Regions from separate parts of the Bradyrhizobium sp. SZCCHNR1002 genome, predicted to be linked through region 1. Evidence: predicted binding sites of a transcription regulator. Region 1 holds the regulator's gene; each other region holds the start of a gene.
What was found. The regulator LexA, encoded in region 1, represses DNA repair genes until DNA is damaged. The targets are predictions, from matches to a motif close to TGTTCNNNNTGTGTTCNG.
Positions count from the first base shown of each region.

Region 2: a site for LexA is predicted at 3,258-3,275, ahead of QX108_RS21500 (putative DNA modification/repair radical SAM protein). Genes of this name have one in related genera too.
Region 3: a site for LexA is predicted at 1,982-1,999, ahead of QX108_RS30330 (DNA recombination protein RmuC). Genes of this name have one in related genera too.
Region 4: a site for LexA is predicted at 2,840-2,857, ahead of QX108_RS10675 (sel1 repeat family protein). Genes of this name have one in related genera too.

Region 1 covers NZ_JAUHIS010000001.1:1,126,781-1,131,828, reverse strand. Annotated here, with positions in the region: gene QX108_RS05050 (ComEC/Rec2 family competence protein) at 1-2,092, shown strand, start outside; gene QX108_RS05045 (hypothetical protein) at 2,195-2,635, opposite strand; gene lexA (transcriptional repressor LexA) at 2,916-3,614, opposite strand; gene glp (gephyrin-like molybdotransferase Glp) at 3,807-5,018, opposite strand.
Region 2 covers NZ_JAUHIS010000004.1:413,698-418,745, reverse strand. Annotated here, with positions in the region: gene QX108_RS21515 (error-prone DNA polymerase) at 1-533, opposite strand, end outside; gene QX108_RS21510 (DNA polymerase Y family protein) at 898-2,487, opposite strand; gene QX108_RS21505 (DNA repair protein) at 2,387-3,175, opposite strand; gene QX108_RS21500 (putative DNA modification/repair radical SAM protein) at 3,359-4,597, shown strand; gene QX108_RS21495 (UdgX family uracil-DNA binding protein) at 4,707-5,048, shown strand, end outside.
Region 3 covers NZ_JAUHIS010000008.1:239,077-244,124, reverse strand. Annotated here, with positions in the region: gene truA (tRNA pseudouridine(38-40) synthase TruA) at 1-102, opposite strand, end outside; gene fmt (methionyl-tRNA formyltransferase) at 218-1,153, opposite strand; gene def (peptide deformylase) at 1,333-1,860, opposite strand; gene QX108_RS30330 (DNA recombination protein RmuC) at 2,030-3,286, shown strand; gene QX108_RS30325 (GIY-YIG nuclease family protein) at 3,378-3,683, shown strand; gene QX108_RS30320 (AmpG family muropeptide MFS transporter) at 3,768-5,048, shown strand, end outside.
Region 4 covers NZ_JAUHIS010000001.1:2,398,527-2,403,574, reverse strand. Annotated here, with positions in the region: gene QX108_RS10680 (ABC transporter substrate-binding protein) at 1-1,690, opposite strand, end outside; gene QX108_RS10675 (sel1 repeat family protein) at 1,793-2,710, opposite strand; gene QX108_RS10670 (carboxymuconolactone decarboxylase family protein) at 3,214-3,759, opposite strand; gene QX108_RS10665 (peroxiredoxin) at 3,762-4,316, opposite strand; gene QX108_RS10660 (ABC transporter substrate-binding protein) at 4,906-5,048, shown strand, end outside.

The DNA of each region.
Region 1 (5,048 bases):
CTTCGGCGCCGGCATCGCGCTGTATTTCTCCGCAGATCACGAGCCGGTGTTGTGGGTCAGCGCCATCGCCGCGGCACTGTTCTGTCTGGTCGCCATGCTGATGCGGCGCCATCCGCTGTTTCCGGCGGCGGTGATGATCGCGGCTGCCGCCTGCGGCTTCGCGGTGGCGACGGTGAAGACCGCGCGCGTGGCGCATCCGGTGCTGGCGCGACCGCTCTATTCGGTGTCGCTCGCGGGCTTCGTCGAGGCGCGCGACATTCGCGAGCGCAGCGACCGCATCGTGCTGCGCGTGACTGCGATGGAGAGCCCGCGCAATGCGATCACGCTGGCGCGGGTGCGGCTCGCGGTGCGCAAGGGCACCGCCCCGGACGTCGGCAGCTTCGTGCAACTCAAGGCACGGCTGTTGCCGCCGCTCGCGCCGGTGCGGCCGGGCGCCTACGATTTCGCGCGCGACATGTTCTTCCAGGGCATCGGCGCCTCCGGCTTCGTCATGGGAACGATCACGACCGTGACGCCGCCGCAGGCGGCAGGCTTCGGCCTGCGCTATGCGGCTGTGATGCAGGGTCTGCGCGATGCGATCGATGCCCGTATCCGCGCCCGGCTCGACGGCGATGAGCGCGCCATCGCCACGGCGCTGTTGACCGGGCGGCGCGACGCCATCACGCCCGATGTCAACGACGCGATGTTCGTCTCCGGCCTCGGCCACGTGCTGTCGATCTCCGGCTATCACATGGCAGTCGTCGCCGGCGTCGTGTTCTTCGCGGTGCGCGCGCTGCTGGCGCTGATACCGGGCCTCACCGTCAGCCATCCGATCAAGAAGTGGGCGGCGGTCGCGGCGCTGGTCGCGGCCGCGTTCTACCTCCTGCTCTCGGGCGCGGAGGTCGCGACCCAGAGATCCTTCTTCATGACGGCGGTCGTGCTGATCGCCGTGATGGTCGACCGTCGCGCCGTCACCTTCCGCACGCTCGCGGTCGCCGCGATGATCGTGCTGGTCGCAGCGCCCGAGGCGCTGGTGCATCCGAGCTTCCAGATGTCTTTCGCGGCGACGCTCGGCCTCGTCGCGCTGGTGCAGTTCGGCCTGCCGAGATTGTTCGCGACGCCGGACAGCTCCGCCTCGCAGCGCATCGCGTTGTGGGGCGGGCGCGAGCTTGCGATGCTGCTGCTGGCCTCGCTGATCGCGGGGCTCGCGACGACGCCCTACGCCGCCTTCCACTTCCATCGCGTCACGCCCTATGGCGTGCTGGCGAATCTCGCGGCGATGCCGGTGGTGTCCGTGCTGGTGATGCCTGCCGGCCTGATGGGACTGCTGGCGGTGCCGTTTGGCCTTGACGGCTTCTGGTGGTCGCTGATGGGCTTCGGAATCGACTGGATGATCGCGGTGACGCGCTGGGTGGCGGCGCTACCGGGCGCGGTCGGACGGATTCCGGCGTTCGGCATCGGCCCGCTGATCCTGGCCAGTCTCGGACTCATCCTGATCGGGCTGTTGCGGACGCCGCTGCGCTGGTCGGGCGCCGTCGTGCTCGCGGCGGCCACCCTGTGGGCCGCCACGACGCCGTTGCCCGACATTCTCATTGCCGGAGACGGACGCGCGGTGGCGGTGCGTGGCCGCGACGGGCGCCTGCATGTAATGCGCACCGGCAAGGACGTGTTCGTCACCAAGGAGTGGCTCGCCGCCGATGCCGATGCGCGCCTGCCCGCCGATGCTGCACTCGGTGACGGTGTGTCCTGCGACGAGGCGGGCTGTGTCGTGGCGATGGCCGATGGCCGTTTCGTCGCCATGACCTTGCGCGCCGACGCCATCGCCGATGATTGCGTCCGTGCCGCGCTGATCGTGACCGCGCGCGCCGCGCCGTCGTCGTGTGCGGCCGCCGTGATCGACCGCCCGCGTCTGCAGCAGCAGGGCGCCTTGATGCTGGTGCAGCGGGGCGCCGGCTTCGCGGTCACGCCGGTGCGCGCTGGTGGCACGGATCGCCCGTGGTGGCCGGCTTCGGCCGATGCCGGCGAATTCGACATGACCCTGACACCGCGCGCGCCTGCGTCGCGTGGCCAGGATGCGACTCCGCCGGAGACGGAGCAGGTGATCGAGGATTAGTTCGTCCGGCTTCCGCGCTGATGCTCGCGCCCTCGGCTTCGGCAGGTGCCGGCCGAGGGCTGCGGGCGAGCGATCCGAGACGACGAAATCGACTGACGCGTGTCAGGTGATGCTGATCCGGCGAATCCGCGTCGTCTGCGATGCCGGCGCCTCCTCCGCGCTATCCGGACGGTGCTCGCCCGGCTGCCTGGTGACGGGCAGCTGCAGCACGGTGACGCGCTGGCCTTCGCAGAGCTGCGTGACGAGCACGTGCCGGCCGTCGGCAAACTCGATGGCGTCGTGATGGCGATCGGGGATGTGCTTTTCGATCGTGTTGAACTTGGCGACGCGCTCGCGGATCGTCCGGGTCCAGAGCCAGCGGCTGTCGTAGCGGACGTCCTCGGCGAAGGCGAGCTCGGTGCCAGGCAGCATGCACACCGCAACGTTGGGCTCGGTCTCCACCGCGAAGCCGCGGGTCGCGGTGCCGCGGAAGGTCGTCGATATCAGCGTCTCGCCGACCTTGGCAGGACGGGAGGCAACGGCATGGAGGCTGTAGTCACACATCGGATCGCTCCTCGCTGAGAGATAGCCGACCCACGCTTCCCCCCGGACAGGCGCAGGCCTCTATCAGAGTGGACATCGAGGCGATGTTAGCGCGCGCTTCACGGCAATTCTGCGCTGATCTGCATGGCGTGTGGCCGCTGATGATCACAAGCGTTTGAGCGTGCCGCGCTGCACATCATGAGGTGCATTCGCGTGTGACTCGTTTTTGAGCTGCGGCGACGCTCCAAGCATCGCGCCGCCGCTCAACTGTGCATGTCGTCCGATACCAGCGCGTCGGTGCTCAGTACTTGCGATAGAGCCCGACCAGCTTGCCCTGGATCTTCACCCGGTTGGGCGGCAGGATGCGCACCTCATAGGCGGTATTGGCGGGCTCCAGCGCGATCGAGGCGCCGCGGCGACGGAAACGCTTCAACGTCGCTTCCTCATCGTCGATCAGCGCCACCACGATGTCCCCGGTGTCGGCGGTCTCGTTGCGCTGGATCAGCGCCATGTCGCCGTCGAGAATGCCGGCATCGACCATCGAGTCGCCGCGCACCTCGAGCGCGTAGTGATCGCCATTGCCGAGCATGTCGGCCGGCACGCTGATCGTGTGGCTGCGGGTCTGCAGCGCCTCGATCGGCGTACCCGCGGCGATGCGGCCCATGACAGGCACCGCGACCGGGCGCTCGCCATCATCGAGCGCGGGCGTCGAGGTCCGCACCTTGCCGAGATTGCCTTCGATCACCGACGGCGTGAAACCGCGGCGATTGTTGCCGGCCTGCGACAGCTCGGGCAGCTTGATCACCTCGATGGCGCGGGCACGGTTGGGCAGCCGGCGGATGAAGCCGCGCTCCTCCAGCGCCGTGATCAGGCGGTGGATGCCGGACTTCGAGCGCAGGTCGAGGGCATCCTTCATCTCGTCGAATGACGGCGGCACGCCGGCTTCCTTGAGCCGTTCATTGATGAACCGCAGAAGTTCGTACTGTTTGCGCGTCAGCATCTCGACCTGGTCCCCAGTTTGTGTCGTCCGAGTCCGCGCCCTGCGTCCAAGGGCGAATGGGAGTTGGACGTTCGTATTCGCGTCGCCCGCAACATACTAAAAACAAATCATGAACGGACACTATATGTTCGATGTGTGTTCCGCAATCCTAAAAATATGATGAACGATCCGGGCTTTGCCGGGGAAAACCGCTCAGTTCGGCAGGCGCAGGATCTCGCAGGGGCTGCCGGCCGGCGCCTTCGGCGCATAGGCCGGACGGATCACGAGCGCCTGGGAGAGCGCGAGATGGCCGAGCAGCGACGAATCCTGCTGCGTCACCGGTGTCGCGACCAGCGTGCCGTCGGCGCGTTCCTCCAGCCGGGCGCGCAGATAGTCCTCGCGCGAATCGTTGGCGGCGAGCTCGCGGCCGAGCAGGGCGGTCTCGCGCGGCATCAGCGCTTCGTCGCGGCCGAGCAGGCGTCGAATCAAGGGGACCAGGAACAGGATGGCGCAGACATAGGACGACACCGGATTGCCCGGCAGCCCGATCACCCTCATGCCGCCGAGCCGGCCATGCATCATCGGCTTGCCCGGTCGCATTGCGATCTTCCAGAACGCCATCTCGACGCCCTCGGCCTCGAGCGCCTGCTTGACCAGGTCGTGATCACCGACCGAGGCGCCTCCGGTGGTGACCAGGATGTCGGCCTCGGCCTCGCGCGCCCGGCGGATGCCGGCAACCGTGGCGTCGAGCGTATCGGCGGCAATGCCGAGATCGACCGGCTCGGCGCCTTCGCTGCGCACCAGCGCGCGCAGAGCATAGCCGTTGGAATAGACGATCTGGCCCGGACCCGGCGTCGCGCCGGGCATCACCAGCTCGTCGCCGGTGGCGAGCAGCGCTACCCTCGGGCGCCGCCGCACTGGCAGCGCCGGATGGTTCATGCTGGCGGCGAGCGACAGATCGCGGTCGCTGAGCCGGCGCCCGGCGCTCAGCAGCACCATGCCCTCGTGGAAGTCGACTCCTGCCGGCCGGATGTGGCGGCCCTTGATTGCGGCCTCGCTGAGCACGACGTGATCGCCGTCCGCGATCGTGTCCTCCTGGATCACGACGGCGTCGGCGCCGTCCGGCACCACGCCGCCGGTGAAGATGCGCGCCGCCTCGCCAGGCCCGAGGACGCGATCGAACGGCCGCCCGGCGGCGACCTCGCCGATCACCTTGAGCCGCGCCTGGGGCTTGTCGGCATCGGCCGCGCGCACCGCATAGCCGTCCATCGCCGACATCGCCTCCGGCGGCTGCGTCCGCAGCGCCGCGAGGTCACGTGCCAGCACCCGGTGAAACGCCTCGTCCAGCCCGACCATCTCCTCGGCCAGCGGTTCGGCGCCGGCGAGCACCGCAGACAACGCATCGGACACCGGCATCAAGGCCATGAGAGTTCCTTCGGATGGAGGCGGGACGAC
Region 2 (5,048 bases), on a different contig from region 1:
CGCGCCAGCCGGCGGCGGTCGTCGCCGCGATACAGCAGGCTCCCGGCGAGCCATACGCCTTCGGCGGCGCTGTCTTTGAGGCGAGCCAGGATCTTGCCGAGAGCGTTCTCTTCAAAGCGATGCGGCGGCATCAGGACGAGGAGCTGGCCATCGATGAAATCGAACAGATCCTCGAAGCTCAGGCGGCAATCGCCCTTCGCGACCTTGTCGAGGTCGCTGCCGCGCTTGCCGCGGGTGAGCAGCTGGCACAGCCGGCCGTAGGCGGCGCGGTCGCGCGGATAGACCAGAATATCCGGCGTGCCGCAGGTGAACACCAGCCGCGCGCCGTACAGCAGTTTTGGCTTGTAGCTCAGCCGGTCGTTGTTCAACTCGCTATAGGCGCGCACGATACCCGCAAGCGTGTTGTGATCGGCGATGCCGATGGCGGTGAGGCCGTCATCGGCGGCTTGGTGCACATAGGCTTGGGGATGCGAGCCGCCGTGCAGGAAGGAGAAATTGGTGGTGACGCCGATCTCGGCGTAGGCGGGTTTCATGACGCTGCTACCAGTATTGGACTGATAGCGGCGGGCGCCCCTCTGTCGTCATGGCCGGGCTTGTCCCGGCCATCCACGTCGTGCGTCATCCCGGGAACCACGTGGATGCCCGGGACAAGCCCGGGCATGACGGAGCAACTCATTAACGAGGTTGCTCGTTGACACAGCCCGCTCGCCTCATATGAGACGGCTTTGACGTTTGCGAGTAGAGTAAGACTTTCCAGGAGCTCGGTGCGTAGTGAGACGGTACAGGTCTTTCCGCCAGCACTTCCCGTGCCGCCGCCCCTCACCCCAACCCTCTCCCCGTGAAGAACGGGGAGAGGGAGCGCACCGTCCGTACTGCAAATATCCCGGTCCCCTGCCCTCATGCGAATAGTCCATGCATGTACCAGGCGGGTTGTACCGGCGGGCCGTTCTCCGGCTGCTCGAACTCGCGGTCGTACAGACCATCGCGATACAGCCAGAAGCGCAGGCCGTGCTCGTCCTCGACGCGGAAATAGTCGCGGGTGAGGCCCTGGCCGTCAGGGCGCCACCATTCCATCGCGATGCGCTCGGGGCCTTCGGCGCGCACCACCGCATGGGCGGCGCGGCGCCAGACGAAGCGTGCCGGCGGGCCGTCGGGGACGCCGGCGATCACTTGGATCGCCTCGGGGCGCGCGAACAGCCTTAAAGGGCGCAGCGGCGGCTCGCCGTCGGTACGTTCGGGCCAGGCGGCGGTGCTGGTGGCTGCGAGATGGTGCTGGGCCGGCAGCGACAGCGCCGCGCGTTCGGGAACGTGCGTGTCGACCGGCAGGTGCACGACGACGCGTTTGCCGCCGATGCGCGCGGCGATGCGGTCGATCAGGGCCGACAGCTCGTCATTGTCGTGGACGTGGGCGTCGAGATCGCGCTGCTGCTGCACCACGATCTCGCTGCGGCCGGCGGCAAGCCGGATCATGTCGAAGCCGAAGCCGGGATCGAGCGGATCGTTCAGCGCCTCCAGCCGCTCGCGGAACAGCCGGTCGATGACGGCGGCGTCCGTCACCGGCTGGCCGGTGTCGACCGCGATGCCGCGGACCAGTCCGTCGGTGCGGAAGAAGCAGGCCTCCAGCCGCCGCGCGCCCTTGCCCTGCTGCGCCATCGCCGCCACCAGCATCGCGGCCAAGCTTGAGAGGCTCGCCGCGATCACGGTGTCGGTCGCGACCGGCTCGGCGAAACGTTTTTCGACGATGTAGTCCGGCGGGACTTTGCGCGGGCTGATCGGCGCATCGGCTTCGCCCAGCGCCTGGGCCAGCACGCGGGTGAAGGCGGCGCCGAAGCGCGCGGTGATCTCGTTGCGGCCGCGCGAGGCGACGTCGCCGATGGTCTTGAGGCCGGCGCGGCGCAGGCCGAGCGTGATCGCGTCGCTGCCGCCGAGCGCGGCCACCGGCAGGGCCGAGACCGCCACCGCCTCCTCGCCATCAGCAACGATGCGGCCATGGACCTGCCGGTTCAGCGTGCGCGCGCACACCGCGTTGGAGGCGATCGCCGCGGATACGCTGAGGCCGTGCGCGGTCAGCGCATCGCACACCGACTGCATCAGTTTTGTCTCGCCGCCGAACAGATGCACGCAGCCGGTAATGTCGAGCGACAGCCCGTGCGGCGGATCGAGCGCCACCAGCGGCGTGAAGCGGTCGCACCAGTCGGCGATGCTCTCCAGCAGCTTGGCGTCGGCCGCGAGATCGGCCTCATGGGCGACGAGGTCGGGACAGACCGCGCGGGCATTCGCCAAGGGCTGGCCGAGCGACACGCCATGACGCGCCGCCGCCTCGTCGAGCGAATGGATCGAGAGCGCATTGGCGTCCTTGATGACGACGACCTGCGGCTTGCCTTGCTCAAGCGGATCGGCGCCGCGGCTCCGCTTGATGCGCTCGATGGGCAGGCGCGGCAGCCACAGGCTGAGGATCCGCCGCCGGTTCGCTGAAACGGCACGCATCGGGCATCCACTCCATGATCCATCGTCCGGTCTGGCCGTGACGGTTGCGAATGAGCTCGGCATCGAGACGCGGCGCGCCCCACGCCATCCATGGCGCCACCGCCGGCGACGGCGCGGTGCGCACCATCCAGCGCGTCTCCGCGGTGGAGGGCTCCGGCGTCGCGGCGACGCGCAGCAGCAGCGCGGTCACGCCGGACTCCTGCGCCGCCAGGGTGAGCTTGCGGCTGGCGACGAGATCGAGCTTCTGCGTCTCGCCCCACACCTCCAACATCACGCCGCCCAGCGCATCGCAGGCGAGCGCGTCCGCCGCGGTGCGCAGGGCGTGATCGAGATCGGGCGCGCGCACGACCACCAGACGGCGCGGATCGAGGCCGAGCTCGGCGAGCCCGCTCATCGACAGCGCGCCGGCCTCGCGCTCGGCAAAGTCCTGCCGGATCCAGATCAGCGGCTTCCGCGCAGCCACACGCGCAGCCAAGCCGCACACGAATCCGGTCGCGGCCGCCGCCTGGCGGCCGGCCTCGGCGAACACCTCGTGCAGCGCGCCGGTGGCAAGACCGCCCTGCAGCACCGCGTCGGCCTCGTCATGACCGAGCGCGACCCGGCGCAGATCATGCGCGCCATCGGCCGCCTCGAGCCGGGAAATGCGGCCGCGCAGACGCGCGAGTGTATCCATGCGTGCGCCGGGCATCCGTCGCCGCTCCTTTCATCCATCGTGCGGGTGCTGCCGTTCTCTTTGTGAACGCAGGCAATGAACCCGCGACGATCTCCTTTGTTCATGATACGTTCTAATATAAAGCTAACGCGTCCGAGAGAGTCAATCGGGATTGACCCGGTGCGGATTCAACGAGTGGAATCAAAGGGATTCAAAAGCATGGAGCTGCTGCGCAAACTCGAGATCCTGGCCGATGCCGCCAAGTATGACGCGTCCTGCGCCTCCAGCGGTACGGAGATGCGGGATTCCCGCGACGGCAAGGGGCTCGGCTCGACCGCGCCGGGCATGGGCATCTGCCACTCCTATGCGCCGGACGGACGCTGCATCTCGCTGCTCAAGATTTTGCTGACCAACGCCTGCAACTTCGACTGCCTGTATTGCGTCAACCGCGCCTCCTCCAACGTGCCGCGCGCGCGCTTCACGGTCGACGAGGTCGTGAAGCTCACGATCGACTTCTATCGCCGCAACTACATCGAGGGGCTGTTTCTCTCGTCGGGCATCATCCGAAGTCCCGACTACACGATGGAGCAGGTCGTCTCCGTTGCGCGCAAATTGCGCGAGGAGCATCGCTTCCGCGGCTACATCCATCTGAAGACGATTCCGGAGGCTGATGAGGCGCTGATCGCGGAGGCCGGCAAATATGCCGACCGGCTCAGCATCAATATCGAGACGCCGCTGGAGGACAGCCTGACCAGGCTGGCGCCGGAGAAGGACCAGCGCGCGATCCGCCGCACCATGGGTCGCCTCCGGCTCAAGCTCGACGAGACGGCGGAAGCCAAGAAGACGGTGCGCCGCGCCCGGCCGCCGCGCTTCGCGCCGGCCGGCCAGAGCACGCAGATGATCGTCGGCGCCGATGCCGCCAACGACCGCACCATCCTGTCGACCTCGGCCAATCTCTACGGCGCCTACAAGCTGAAGCGCGTGTATTACTCGGCCTTCAGCCCGATCCCCGATGCCAGCCGCGCGCTGCCGCTGCAGGCCCCGCCGCTCGTGCGCGAGCACCGGCTGTACCAGGCCGACTGGCTGATGCGGTTCTACGGCTTCGACGCCGAGGAGATCGTCGAGGAGAACGAGGGCATGCTGCCGCTCGACATCGACCCCAAACTCGCCTGGGCGCTGCGCCACCGCGACCGCTTCCCGCTCGACATCAACACAGCGAGCCGCGAGGAGCTGCTGCGCGTGCCCGGCTTCGGCACCCGCACCGTGCAGCGCATCCTCGCCACGCGACGCACGACGACGATCCGCTTTGCGGATCTCGCCCAGCTCAACGTCGTCAGGAACAAGGCGCTGCCGTTCATCGTTCTCTCCGACCACCGGCCGTCACCGTCGCTGCTGGACGGCGCCAGCCTCAGGGCCCGGCTGCGGCCGAAACCGCGACAGCTGGGATTTGGATTCTAATTGACCCGTCATGGCCGGGCTTGTCCCGGCCATCCACGTCCTTGTTTGAGGCACGACGTGGATGCCCGGCACGGGGGCCGGGCATGACGACGCGGAGAGTATGTGCCAAATGCACGTCGTAACCCTCGACAGCGACACCGATTTCGACGGCTGGCGTCGGGCGGCGCGGGCGCTGGCGATGAACGACGTCAGGGCCGCCGATGTGAGCTGGCGGGTCAAGGGCGCGGCGGCTGATCTGTTCGACGATCAGTCGGAGACACGGCTGCCCGACGTCCCCAAGGGCGCATTCTCCGTGCCCGCGAGCTTCATGGAGCTGGCCGAGAGCGCGATCCTGCACAGCGATCCCATCCGCTTCGCCCTGCTCTACCGGCTGCTGTGGCGTCTGCGCACCAACCACGACCTGATGGACATCGCGACCGATCCCGACGTCGCGCAGGCCAATGCGCTGGCG
Region 3 (5,048 bases), on a different contig from region 1:
CGCCCTCTCCAGTGCGCCCTGCACCGACGGCAGCGTCTCCTGCAATTGCCAGCCGCAGAAGGGAGTGCCGTCATATTCGATGGTGAGCTTGTAGCGGGGCATCGCCTCGATCGTATTTGGCCGTCATTGCCGGGCTTGACCCGGCAATCCATCCAGGAACGAAGCTTGTTCGCGAGATGGATGCGCGGGTCAAGCCTGCGCATGACGAGCTGAAATATCAGCCGAAGCGCAGGCCCGGCGCAACGGGCGTGCCGCGCAGGAAATCCGCGGCCTTCATCGGGCCCTTGCCGGCGCGCTGCAGCTCGGTGATGCGGATGGCGCCATCGGCGCAGGCGATGGTGAGTTGGTCGTCCAGCACGGTGCCCGGCTCGCCCGCGCCGTCGGCCAGCGCGCAGCGCAGGATCTTCAGGCGCACCGCCTCGCCGTCCAACACGACCTCGCTCCAGGCGCCGGGGAACGGCGACAGGCCGTGGATGTGGCGCAGTACGGCGTGCGCCGGCTTCGCCCAGTCGATCCGCGCCTCGGCCTTGTCGATCTTGGCGGCGTAGGTCACGCCGTCCTCGGCTTGCTTGGTCAATGTCAGTCCGCCACGCTCAAGCGCCGCCATCGCGCGCACCATCAGGTCGGCGCCGATGCGCGAGAGCCGATCGTGCAGATCGGAGGCCGTCATCGCGTCCGTAATCGGCAACCGCTCGGCCATCGCGACGTCGCCGGTGTCGAGGCCGACATCCATCTTCATCACCATCACGCCGCTCTCGGCATCACCGGCCATGATCGCACGGTTGATTGGCGCGGCGCCGCGCCAGCGCGGCAGCAGCGAGGCATGCAGGTTGTAGCAGCCGAGCTTGGGCGTATCGAGAATCGCCTGCGGCAGGATCATGCCATAGGCGACAACGACCGCGGCATCGGCCTCATGGGCGCGAAACTCCGCCAAGGCCTCCTCGGTCTTCAGCGTCTTCGGCGTGAGCACGGGGATGCCGAGCCGGCGCGCCTCGGTCTCGATCGGCGTCGGCTGCAGCGCGAGGCCACGGCGGCCGCCGGGCTTCGGCGCACGGGTGTAGACGGCCACGATCTCGTGGCCGTGGCCGGCGAGCTCGAGCAGAGTGGGCACGGCGAAATCCGGCGTGCCCATGAAGATCAGGCGAAGTGGCATGTGGTCTGAGACCCTGCAAAGCCTCTACTCCGCTGTCATGGCCGGGCTTGTCCCGCCTGCGGGGCCGAAGCCCCTTCGGCGCGGCGTAGGCCCGGCCATCCACGTCGCAATGCCAGCGCGAGGGGCAAGACGTGGATGCCCGAGTCAGGCCCGGGCATGACGAAGGAGAGAGTTGATCGTTACTCGCCCGCCCGCTTGGCGGCCTTGGTGAACTTCTTCATGACGCGATCGCGCTTGAGCTTCGACAGGTAGTCGATGAACAGCACGCCGTTGAGATGGTCGATCTCGTGCTGGATGCAGGTGGCGTAGAGCCCCTCGGCATCCTCCTCGCGGACCACGCCGTCGAGATCGGTGAAGCGCACGCGCACCCGCGCCGGCCGCTCGACCTCCTCGTAATATTCGGGGATCGACAGGCACCCTTCCTCATACACCGACAGCTCATCTGACTTGGCGATGATCTCGGGATTGATGAACACCCGCGGCTCGCGCTTGGTCTCGCCGCCGGAGTCAGGTTTGGCCAGATCCATCGTGATGACGCGCAGCGGCTGCGCGACCTGGATCGCCGCGAGCCCGATGCCGGGCGCGTCGTACATGGTCTGAAACATGTCGTCGACCAGCTGCCGGATGTCCGGCGTGACCTTCTCGACAGGCTTGGACACCAGCCGGAGCTGCCGGTCCGGCAGGATGATGATTTCTCTTAAGGACATGGCGCGCGATTTAAGCCCCGGAACAGGCGCGGTCAATGTGAGGACGCGCGGTTAAGAGTTCGCTAACCATGAATTTCAACGATCCGTTAACCATACTTCTTAACCCGGCCTTAACCATAAATGTTCTCTCTTCGTTCGCGACGGTTTGCGAATCGGATAGACGGGGGTGATGACCGCCAGCCAATCGCTGAATCCTGCGCTGAATTCTGCGCTCAATCCTGTCGTCGTCATGATCGGCGACCTGCCCGTCCGCGCCAGCGACGCGCTGATCGGGTTTGGCGTGCTGGTGCTGCTTCTGCTCATGATGATCGGCCTGGCGGTGGCCCGCTCCGGACGGCGGAGCGCGGAGCTTGCCGCCCAGCAGGCGATGCGCACCGAGGAGATCGAACAGCGGTTCGGCGAGATGATCCGGGTGCAGAGCGAGGCCTCCGGCCGGGTCGACGCCATGGCGCAACTGCTCGCCGGCCGGCAGGTGGATCTCGCCCGCAGCGTCAACGAGCGGCTCGACGCCGTCACCCACCGCGTCGGCCAGTCGATGGAGCAGACCACGCGGCACACCATGGATAGCTTGCGCGTCCTGCACGAACGGCTCGGCATCATCGACAACGCGCATCGCGATCTGAGCGAGTTGACCACGCAGGTGTCCACCTTGCGCGACGTGCTCGCCAACAAGCAGTCGCGCGGCGCATTCGGCCAGGCGCGGATGGAGGCGATCGTCCAGGACGGATTGCCGAAGGGCAGCTACGCGTTCCAGTACACGCTCGCCAGCGGCAAGCGGCCGGACTGCGTCGTATTCCTACCCGACAGCAGGCCGCTCTGCATCGACGCCAAGTTTCCGCTCGAAGCCGTGACCGCGCTGCATGATGCCGACACCGAGGAGGAGAAGCGCGCGGCCGCGCAGCGCCTGCGCACCGACGTGATGCGCCACGTCAACGACATCGCCGAGAAGTATCTCGTCGTCGGCGAGACGCAGGATACGGCGCTGATGTTCGTGCCGTCGGAATCGGTCTATGCCGAGATCCACGATGGTTTCGACGACGTGATCCAGAAAGCCTATCGCGCCCGTGTCGTGCTGGTGTCGCCGTCGCTGCTGATGCTGGCGATCCAGGTCATGCAGCAGATCATGAAGGACGCCCGCATCCGCGATGCCGCCGACCAGATCCGCAACGAGGTGATCCATCTCGGCGACGATCTCGGCCGCCTGCGCGAGCGCGTGCTGAAACTGCAGAAGCATTTTGGCGACGTCGGCGAGGACATCCGCCAGATCCTGATCTCCGCCGACAAGATCGAGAAACGTGCGGCACGCATCGAGGAGCTGGATTTCAGCAAGCCGGACGCCGCGGTGGAGTCGCCGCGGATCGCGCCGGGCACGGGTGCGACGCCGGACCTGTTTCCGTTGGCGGGGCGGATGCAGGCGGGGGAGTGAGAGCGATCTGCTGTTGTTGCAAGTGGCGGCAATCCAACAACACTGTCATCGCCCGGCTTGACCGGGCGATCCAGTATCCCAGAGGCGTCCGATGGGTACGCGCTCGTACTACGTCTACATACTCGCCAGCCACATCGGCGGCACCTTGTACATCGGCATGACCAATGATCTGGTTCGACGGGTCGCCGAGCACAGATCCAAGGTCTCCGACAGCTTCACCAAGCGCTACGGCGTGACCCGACTCGTCTACTTCGAAGTCTTTGAACAGATCGAGCAAGCCATTCATCGCGAGAAGCGACTCAAGAAGTGGCAGCGGGACTGGAAGATCTCCTTGATCGAAAAGGACAACCCGGACTGGAACGATCTCTATCCGCAGATCGCGGGAGGCGATGGATAGGCCTCTGGGATACTAGATCGCCCGGTCAAGCCGGGCGATGACAGCTGAGCTTGTGGCACCAGCGGAATCTGCTACCACCTGCGTATGACAGCACCCGAGGCTTCTTCCCACGATATCGCGACCAGCGCTGCGCCCGGCCCGGCCAACCCTGCCCCGACCTGGCGCGAGAGCATGGCCGTCTATCTGCAGCCGCGCGTGCTCGTCGTGCTGTTCCTCGGCTTCTCCTCGGGCCTGCCGCTGGCGCTGTCCGGCTCGACCCTGCAGATCTGGATGCGCGAGCTCGGTGTCGATCTCGGCACCATCGGCTTGTTCGCCCTGGTCGGCACGCCCTACACCTTGAAGTTCCTGTGGGCGCCGCTGGTCGACGCGCTGCATGTGCCGCTGCTGACGCGCGCGTTCGGGCGACGCCGCGGCTGGCTGGTGTTCGCGCAGCTCCTGCTCATCGCCGCCATCCTGCTGCTGGCGCTGACCGACCCGGCGCATGCGCCATTCATGGTGGCGCTGGCCGCGCTGCTGGTCGCGGCGACGTCGTCGACCCAGGACATCGTTGTCGACGCCTTTCGCGTGGAGAGCCTGCCGGAGAGCGAGCAGGCCGCCGGCATGGCGTCCTACGTCGCCGCCTATCGGATCGGCATGCTGGTCTCGACCGCCGGCGCGCTCGTCGTGGTCAGCGCATTCGAGAACGCAGGGCTGTCGCGTCCGTCGTCCTGGATGTGGGGCTACGTCGTCATGGCAGCCCTGGTGCTGATTGGCACCATCACGGCGCTGGCCGCCACCGAGCCGGCACAGTCGAAGCAGGCCGAGGCCGCCATGGGCGCCGAGACCGCGCTCACCCGCGTGGCCCAGGCCGCCGCCGGCGCCTTCCTCGAATTCCTCGGCCGCCGCGATGCGCTGGCCGCGCTCGCCTTCGTCGTGCTGTTCAAGTTCACCGACGCCTTCTCCGGCACGATGACCGCGCCGTTCGTCATCGATCTCGGTTTCACCAAGGTCGACTACGCCGCGATCGTCAAAGGCGTCGGCCTCGCCGCCACGCTCGCCGGCGGCTTTGCCGGCGGCTTCGTCGCGCGGCGCTATTCGCTTGCGACAAGTCTCTGGATCGGCGGCGTGGTGCAGGCGCTCGCCAATTTGTCATTCTCCTGGCTCGCGGTGGTCGGCGTCAATCAATGGGCCCTGGCGCTGGCGATCTCGGCAGAGAATTTCACCAGCGCGATCGGCACGGTGATCTTCGTCGCCTATCTCTCGGCGCTGTGCCAGAACCCGCTGCACACCGCGACCCAATATGCGCTGCTCACCGCGCTGGCCGCGGTCGGGCGCACCTATCTGTCGTCAGGCGCCGGCTACGTGGCGAAGGCGACGGGCTGGCCG
Region 4 (5,048 bases), 1.3 Mb from region 1:
TCTTGCCGTCGAGGTCGCTCAGGCTGGTGATCGATTTCGGCGCGACCACGTGCATCTCTTCGTTGAACAGCTTGGCGACATAGGCCAGCTGCTCGCGCACATTGTTGGCGAAATCCTTGCGCTCGAGAAAGGCCAGCGTGTCCTTGCGGATGATGCCGGCGTCGACGCCGCGCAGCAGCAGGATGTCGGCGACCGATTGGACCGAGCCCCGCCCGATCACCGGAAGAACACGCAGCTCGGTTCCCTTGTCCAGCACCGAGGAGAGATCCGCGCCCATGTTCGCATAGGTGCTGCCGAGCGATCCCGTCATCAGCGTCACCGTATTGGCGTTCAGCTGATTGGCGAGGTCGCGCTTGGCGTTGCCGTAGCGGAAGATGGTCTTGAAGGAATCGCTAACGCTGCCGGGATCGGTTCCGCTGCGGACCGGCCCGAACCGCTGCCACCGGCCGCCGGTGAACTGTCCCATCTGCATCTGCTCCAGCGGGGCATGATCGTAGGCGCTGGTATTGATGTTGATTCCGGGCGTCAGCATCGGCAGCGCGAGGCCCTTCAGCGAGCGGGCCTGCCGCATGACGTTGTCGCGCGAGAGGTCGTCGCCGCAGGCCTTCAGCACCGCGACCATGGTGCTGGCGGCCAGATAGCTGTAGATCGTGAGCCCATTGTTCTTGGACACGTCCGGCAGGTAGCGATCCATGAAGCTCGACCATGCCCGGTAGGCAGGGTCGCTCGTCGTCGTGGCGTCGTCGCCCTCCAGGTAATAGCCGGCGGACAGCAGGCCCTCGGCGCTCTGCAGCTCCGCCGCCGACATCAGCGACGTGACGGATTTCGACACCGTGGAGATGATGTGATCGGGCCGCCAGCCGATCTCGGCGGCCCGGCGGATCGCCATCGCGGTGAATTTCGGCGTGGCGATGTCGAAGAAGATGTCTGCGCCGGATGCCTTCAGGACCGCGATCTGCTGGTTGACGTTGGCATCCGTCACCTTGTACGCCGCCTCCGCGACGATCGGGATCTTGCCGCCAAGTCCGTCCTTCAGGCCCTTGACGTAGTCCTTTCCGAAGTCGTCGTCCTGATAGAGGATTGCGATCTTGCCGCGGGTCCGTGTCTCCAGCAGGTATTGCGCATAGATGTGCGCCTCGGCCTGGTAGCTTGGCTGGAAGCCCATCGTCCAAGGAAAATCGCGCGGTTCGTCCCACATCGAGGAGCCCGAGGCGACGAACAGCTGCGGGACCTTGTTGGCGTTCAGATAAGGTCGGACCGCGGCGTTGGTCGTGGTGCCGAGGCTCGCGAAGGTCAGCAGGACCTTGTCCTCCTCGACGAGCTTGCGCGTCAGGTCCATCGTCTTCTGCGGAGAATAGGCGTCGTCATAGGAGATGAAGGTGATCCGCCGGCCATTGATGCCGCCTTCGGCATTCACCTTGTTGAAATAGGCCGCGATGGTCTTGCCGATGACGCCATAGGCGAGGGCGGGGCCGCTATAGGGCATCGTGTTGCCGATACGAATTTCATTCTCGGCTGCGGCCGCCGTTCGATCGCCGGCCAGCGTGACCGGAGCGGACAGAGCCAGGGCAAGGCAGGCGGCCTTCGTGGCGCGGCCGGCGCGGACCATCTGATGAGGCCGCAACTGATGATCCTGGCTTCCTGTGGCGGTCCCGCCGGTGCCACCCGCCACGCCGATGCTCTGCATCATCAAATCCTCCCCTCGATGTCTTGTTCGTGAGCGCAGACGAGCACGGCCGCCCCTTCTTGCGAGAGCGGTCCGGATCGCGTTTGTGCGTTCCGATCTGATGAATTAGCGCGCTGCGGAGATGCGGCGGCTAGCTTCCGGCGATCCTTGCTCGGCAGCCCTGAGGTACCAGGCGCGTGCCTTGGCAGCGTCGGGAACGGCGCCGAGGAGCCGCGACTTCGTCAGCTCGACCGGGTCATAGGTACGCGCGAGCAGGAGAGAAGCGTCGGCGATCCCGGCATCGGATAACCGGGTGAGGATCAGGCGCGCGCTTGCGACGTCGCCGGCGGCGAGCAGATCACGCCCCCGCTTCATCAGGCCGTCGACCTCGTCTCGGGGCAGTGAAACGGTCGGACGAGACGGTGCGGCCGGCAACATTGGCGGTTGGCTCGCAACCGGCGGGGCAGCCGCGGCCGGTGCAGGAGATGGCGGGGCCGACGGCCAGGCTCTCGTCGTCACGTCGATGCTGCTGGGGGCCACGAGCGAAGCGACGGTTTGCGGCGGATCATCCTGGGCGACCTTGGCTTCCGCCGGGTCGATCTGGGCCAGGCTCTCCAGCACCGTCGACGGCATGATCTGGCTCTTGCCGCCCGGCACCGCCGCGCCATTGTCGAACGGGACCATGTTGACGATGATCATGGCAACAGATGCGGCGATGCCGACGGCCGCGCCGATCTTGATAAGGCCGCCAAGACGCGCCGACTTGTCGGAATCTTCCGGCGGCAGCGGCATGACGACCGGGTCGAGCTTCGCACTCCAGACACGACGCACCTCTTCATCGTCGAGATCGACGGCGGCCGGCCGCGCCGGCAGGAAGCTTGGCCGGGCAATCAGATGGTGCGGCAGCCGGGCGCCTTCCTCCGGCATGTCGTGGGTCGCGGAGCCGGCGTCCGCCTGGTGTCGGCGCGGCGCATATTTGCGGAGCTCCTCGCTTGCCCAAGGCGGCGTCGGCTTGGCCGGATCGTTCTGACCTGGAGCACTCATCACTAGCCTCCTGTCTCCGACGAACGGATCGTGGGAGAGACCTTCAGGGCGTCGGGCGCGCGTGATCGAACCGAGGCTCGCATCATGCGCCATCGGAGAGACTTCGCCAACGCTGCCGTCGAGACTGACAGTTCCGGTTTCCTTCCGACACGCGCGCCACTGTTTTCGCGCGCCCTGGTCACAATCGATGTTGCTTGGCCCTCAGCTGATCAATGTTTCTTGGCGGGAAGCGTGAGCAGGTAAGGCTATTTGATGGAAATTTCCCGGCTGGCCATATCGATGAATTCTCGCCATGCGCGAGATCTCGGGCTGCCTCTGCTCAAGGCGGCAGGTCGGTCGGCAGTATCGGGATGCCGCACCCCATTCGACTTTGCCGCGAAGTCAGAGGCTTAGCTGGCCGAGCGGTTGCGCGCGCGGCGGCTGGTCATGCAACCAATGCGTGAATCGTCGGAAATGAAATGCGGCCGGACAATGCCGGCCGCATTCACATATCGGGTCGCTTTCTACTCAGCCGCCAGGGCGATCGTCACACCAGCGGCTTCGATCGCGACGGCAACCGACTGGATGATGGCGGCGAAGCGGACGGCGGTCTGGATCGCGGCGGTGCTGACACCCGCGTCCTGCAGAACCTTCTCGTGGGCGTCGATGCAGGTGCCGCAGCCGTTGATGGCCGACACCGCCAGCGACCACAGCTCGAAATCGGCCTTGTCGACGCCGGGATTGGCGATGACGTTCATCCGCAGCCGGGCTGGCATCGTCGCGTACTCCTTGTTCGAGGCAAGGTGCACGAAACGGTAGTAGACATTGTTCATCGCCATGATCGCGGCGGCCGACTTCGCCGCCGCCAAAGCCGCAGGCGACAAATGTGCGGCTGCGACCGATTCGAGAGCCGCCGTCACCGTCGGATTGCGAGTCGCAATCGCGCAGGCGACGAGCAGGCCGTATTTGGCCTGCACGGACAGCGTCTCGTCGGACGCCATGGACGACAGATTGAGCCTGACGTCCTTGGCGAAGTCCGGGATCTGATCCTTGAGCTGCTCGATCGACATGATCAAGCGACCTTCAGGGTCTCGCCGCCGACCTCGCGGTTGCACGGGCAGAGCTCGTCGGTCTGCAGGGCGTCGAGGACACGCAGCGTGTCCTTGGGGGCGCGGCCGACGTTGAGGTTGGTGGCGTAGACGTGCTGGATCGTGTTGTCGGGATCGACGATGAAGGTGTAGCGATAGGCGACGCCGTCCGGCGAGCGGACGCCGAGGCCGTCAACCAGCGAGCCCTTGGTGTCGGCGAACTGCCAGATTGGGAGCTTGTGCAGATCCTTGTGGTCGCGGCGCCAGGCGAGCTTGCAGAACTCGTTGTCGGTCGAGCCGCCGAGCACGACGGCGTCCCGGTCGGCGAAGTCTTTCCCGAGGCGCGCGAACTCGGCGATTTCCGTCGGGCAGACGAACGTGAAGTCCTTCGGATAGAAAAAGATGATCTTCCATTTGCCGGGAAAGCTGGCTTCGGTCAGGGTTTCGAAGGCGCTCTCGCCTTTCTCCTCCTGAAGATGAAAACCGGGCTTCACACCGACGACTTCGAACGAAGGCAGCTGACTTCCAATTCCGAGCATGTCGCACTCCAAGAAATTTCTGCGCTGCAATAGCGAGGCGCATTGTGCATTGCAAGCGATATGCCATTAGCTATCAACATCAATGATTTGTCGCAAACGCGACAGTCAGTGCGGTGTTGCTGCAATTGCGAATGGGTGCGATGTTCGAGACGGCACCAAGCCCGCTGGGAGGCCAAGGCGCCGCGTTCGATTCGTGACACCGGATGACGGTGCATGGATACGTGTCGAGCGTGCACGGGATGCAGACTGCATATAAGGGTTGATGCATCGTCGTCTCGGGAAGGTCGCGCCAGAGGCCCGATCTCACCTCATGCAGTTGCGGCGGAGTTGCATTTTCTTTGTGCGGCCTTAATGGCAAAATTGACATTATCGCCTCTGTTGCGATGCACGTTTGACCATGGCGACCCGTTAAGCGGCAGCAGGGCGACAACTGCTCGGCAGAGCGCAGGCGTCGCACGTCGCTGCGTGCCTCATCACGCTCGGTGTCGTCAGCTTTTGCGCAAATCGCGTCTGTTATTTCGCCTTGCTGCTGCACGTCACGACCATAGTCTCCTTTCAGATTTCAACGGTCTGGGAGGAGTTCTGCACCATGAGCGAACGTGTCTCGGCATCTGCGGGCGCAAGACCAACCATCGATCGGCGTCGCTTCCTCGCGACGTCAGCGGCAATCGCGGCGGGGCTCGGCGCGCCGGCGTTGCTCGGGAGCGGCAGGGCCGCAGCAGCCGGCCTGAA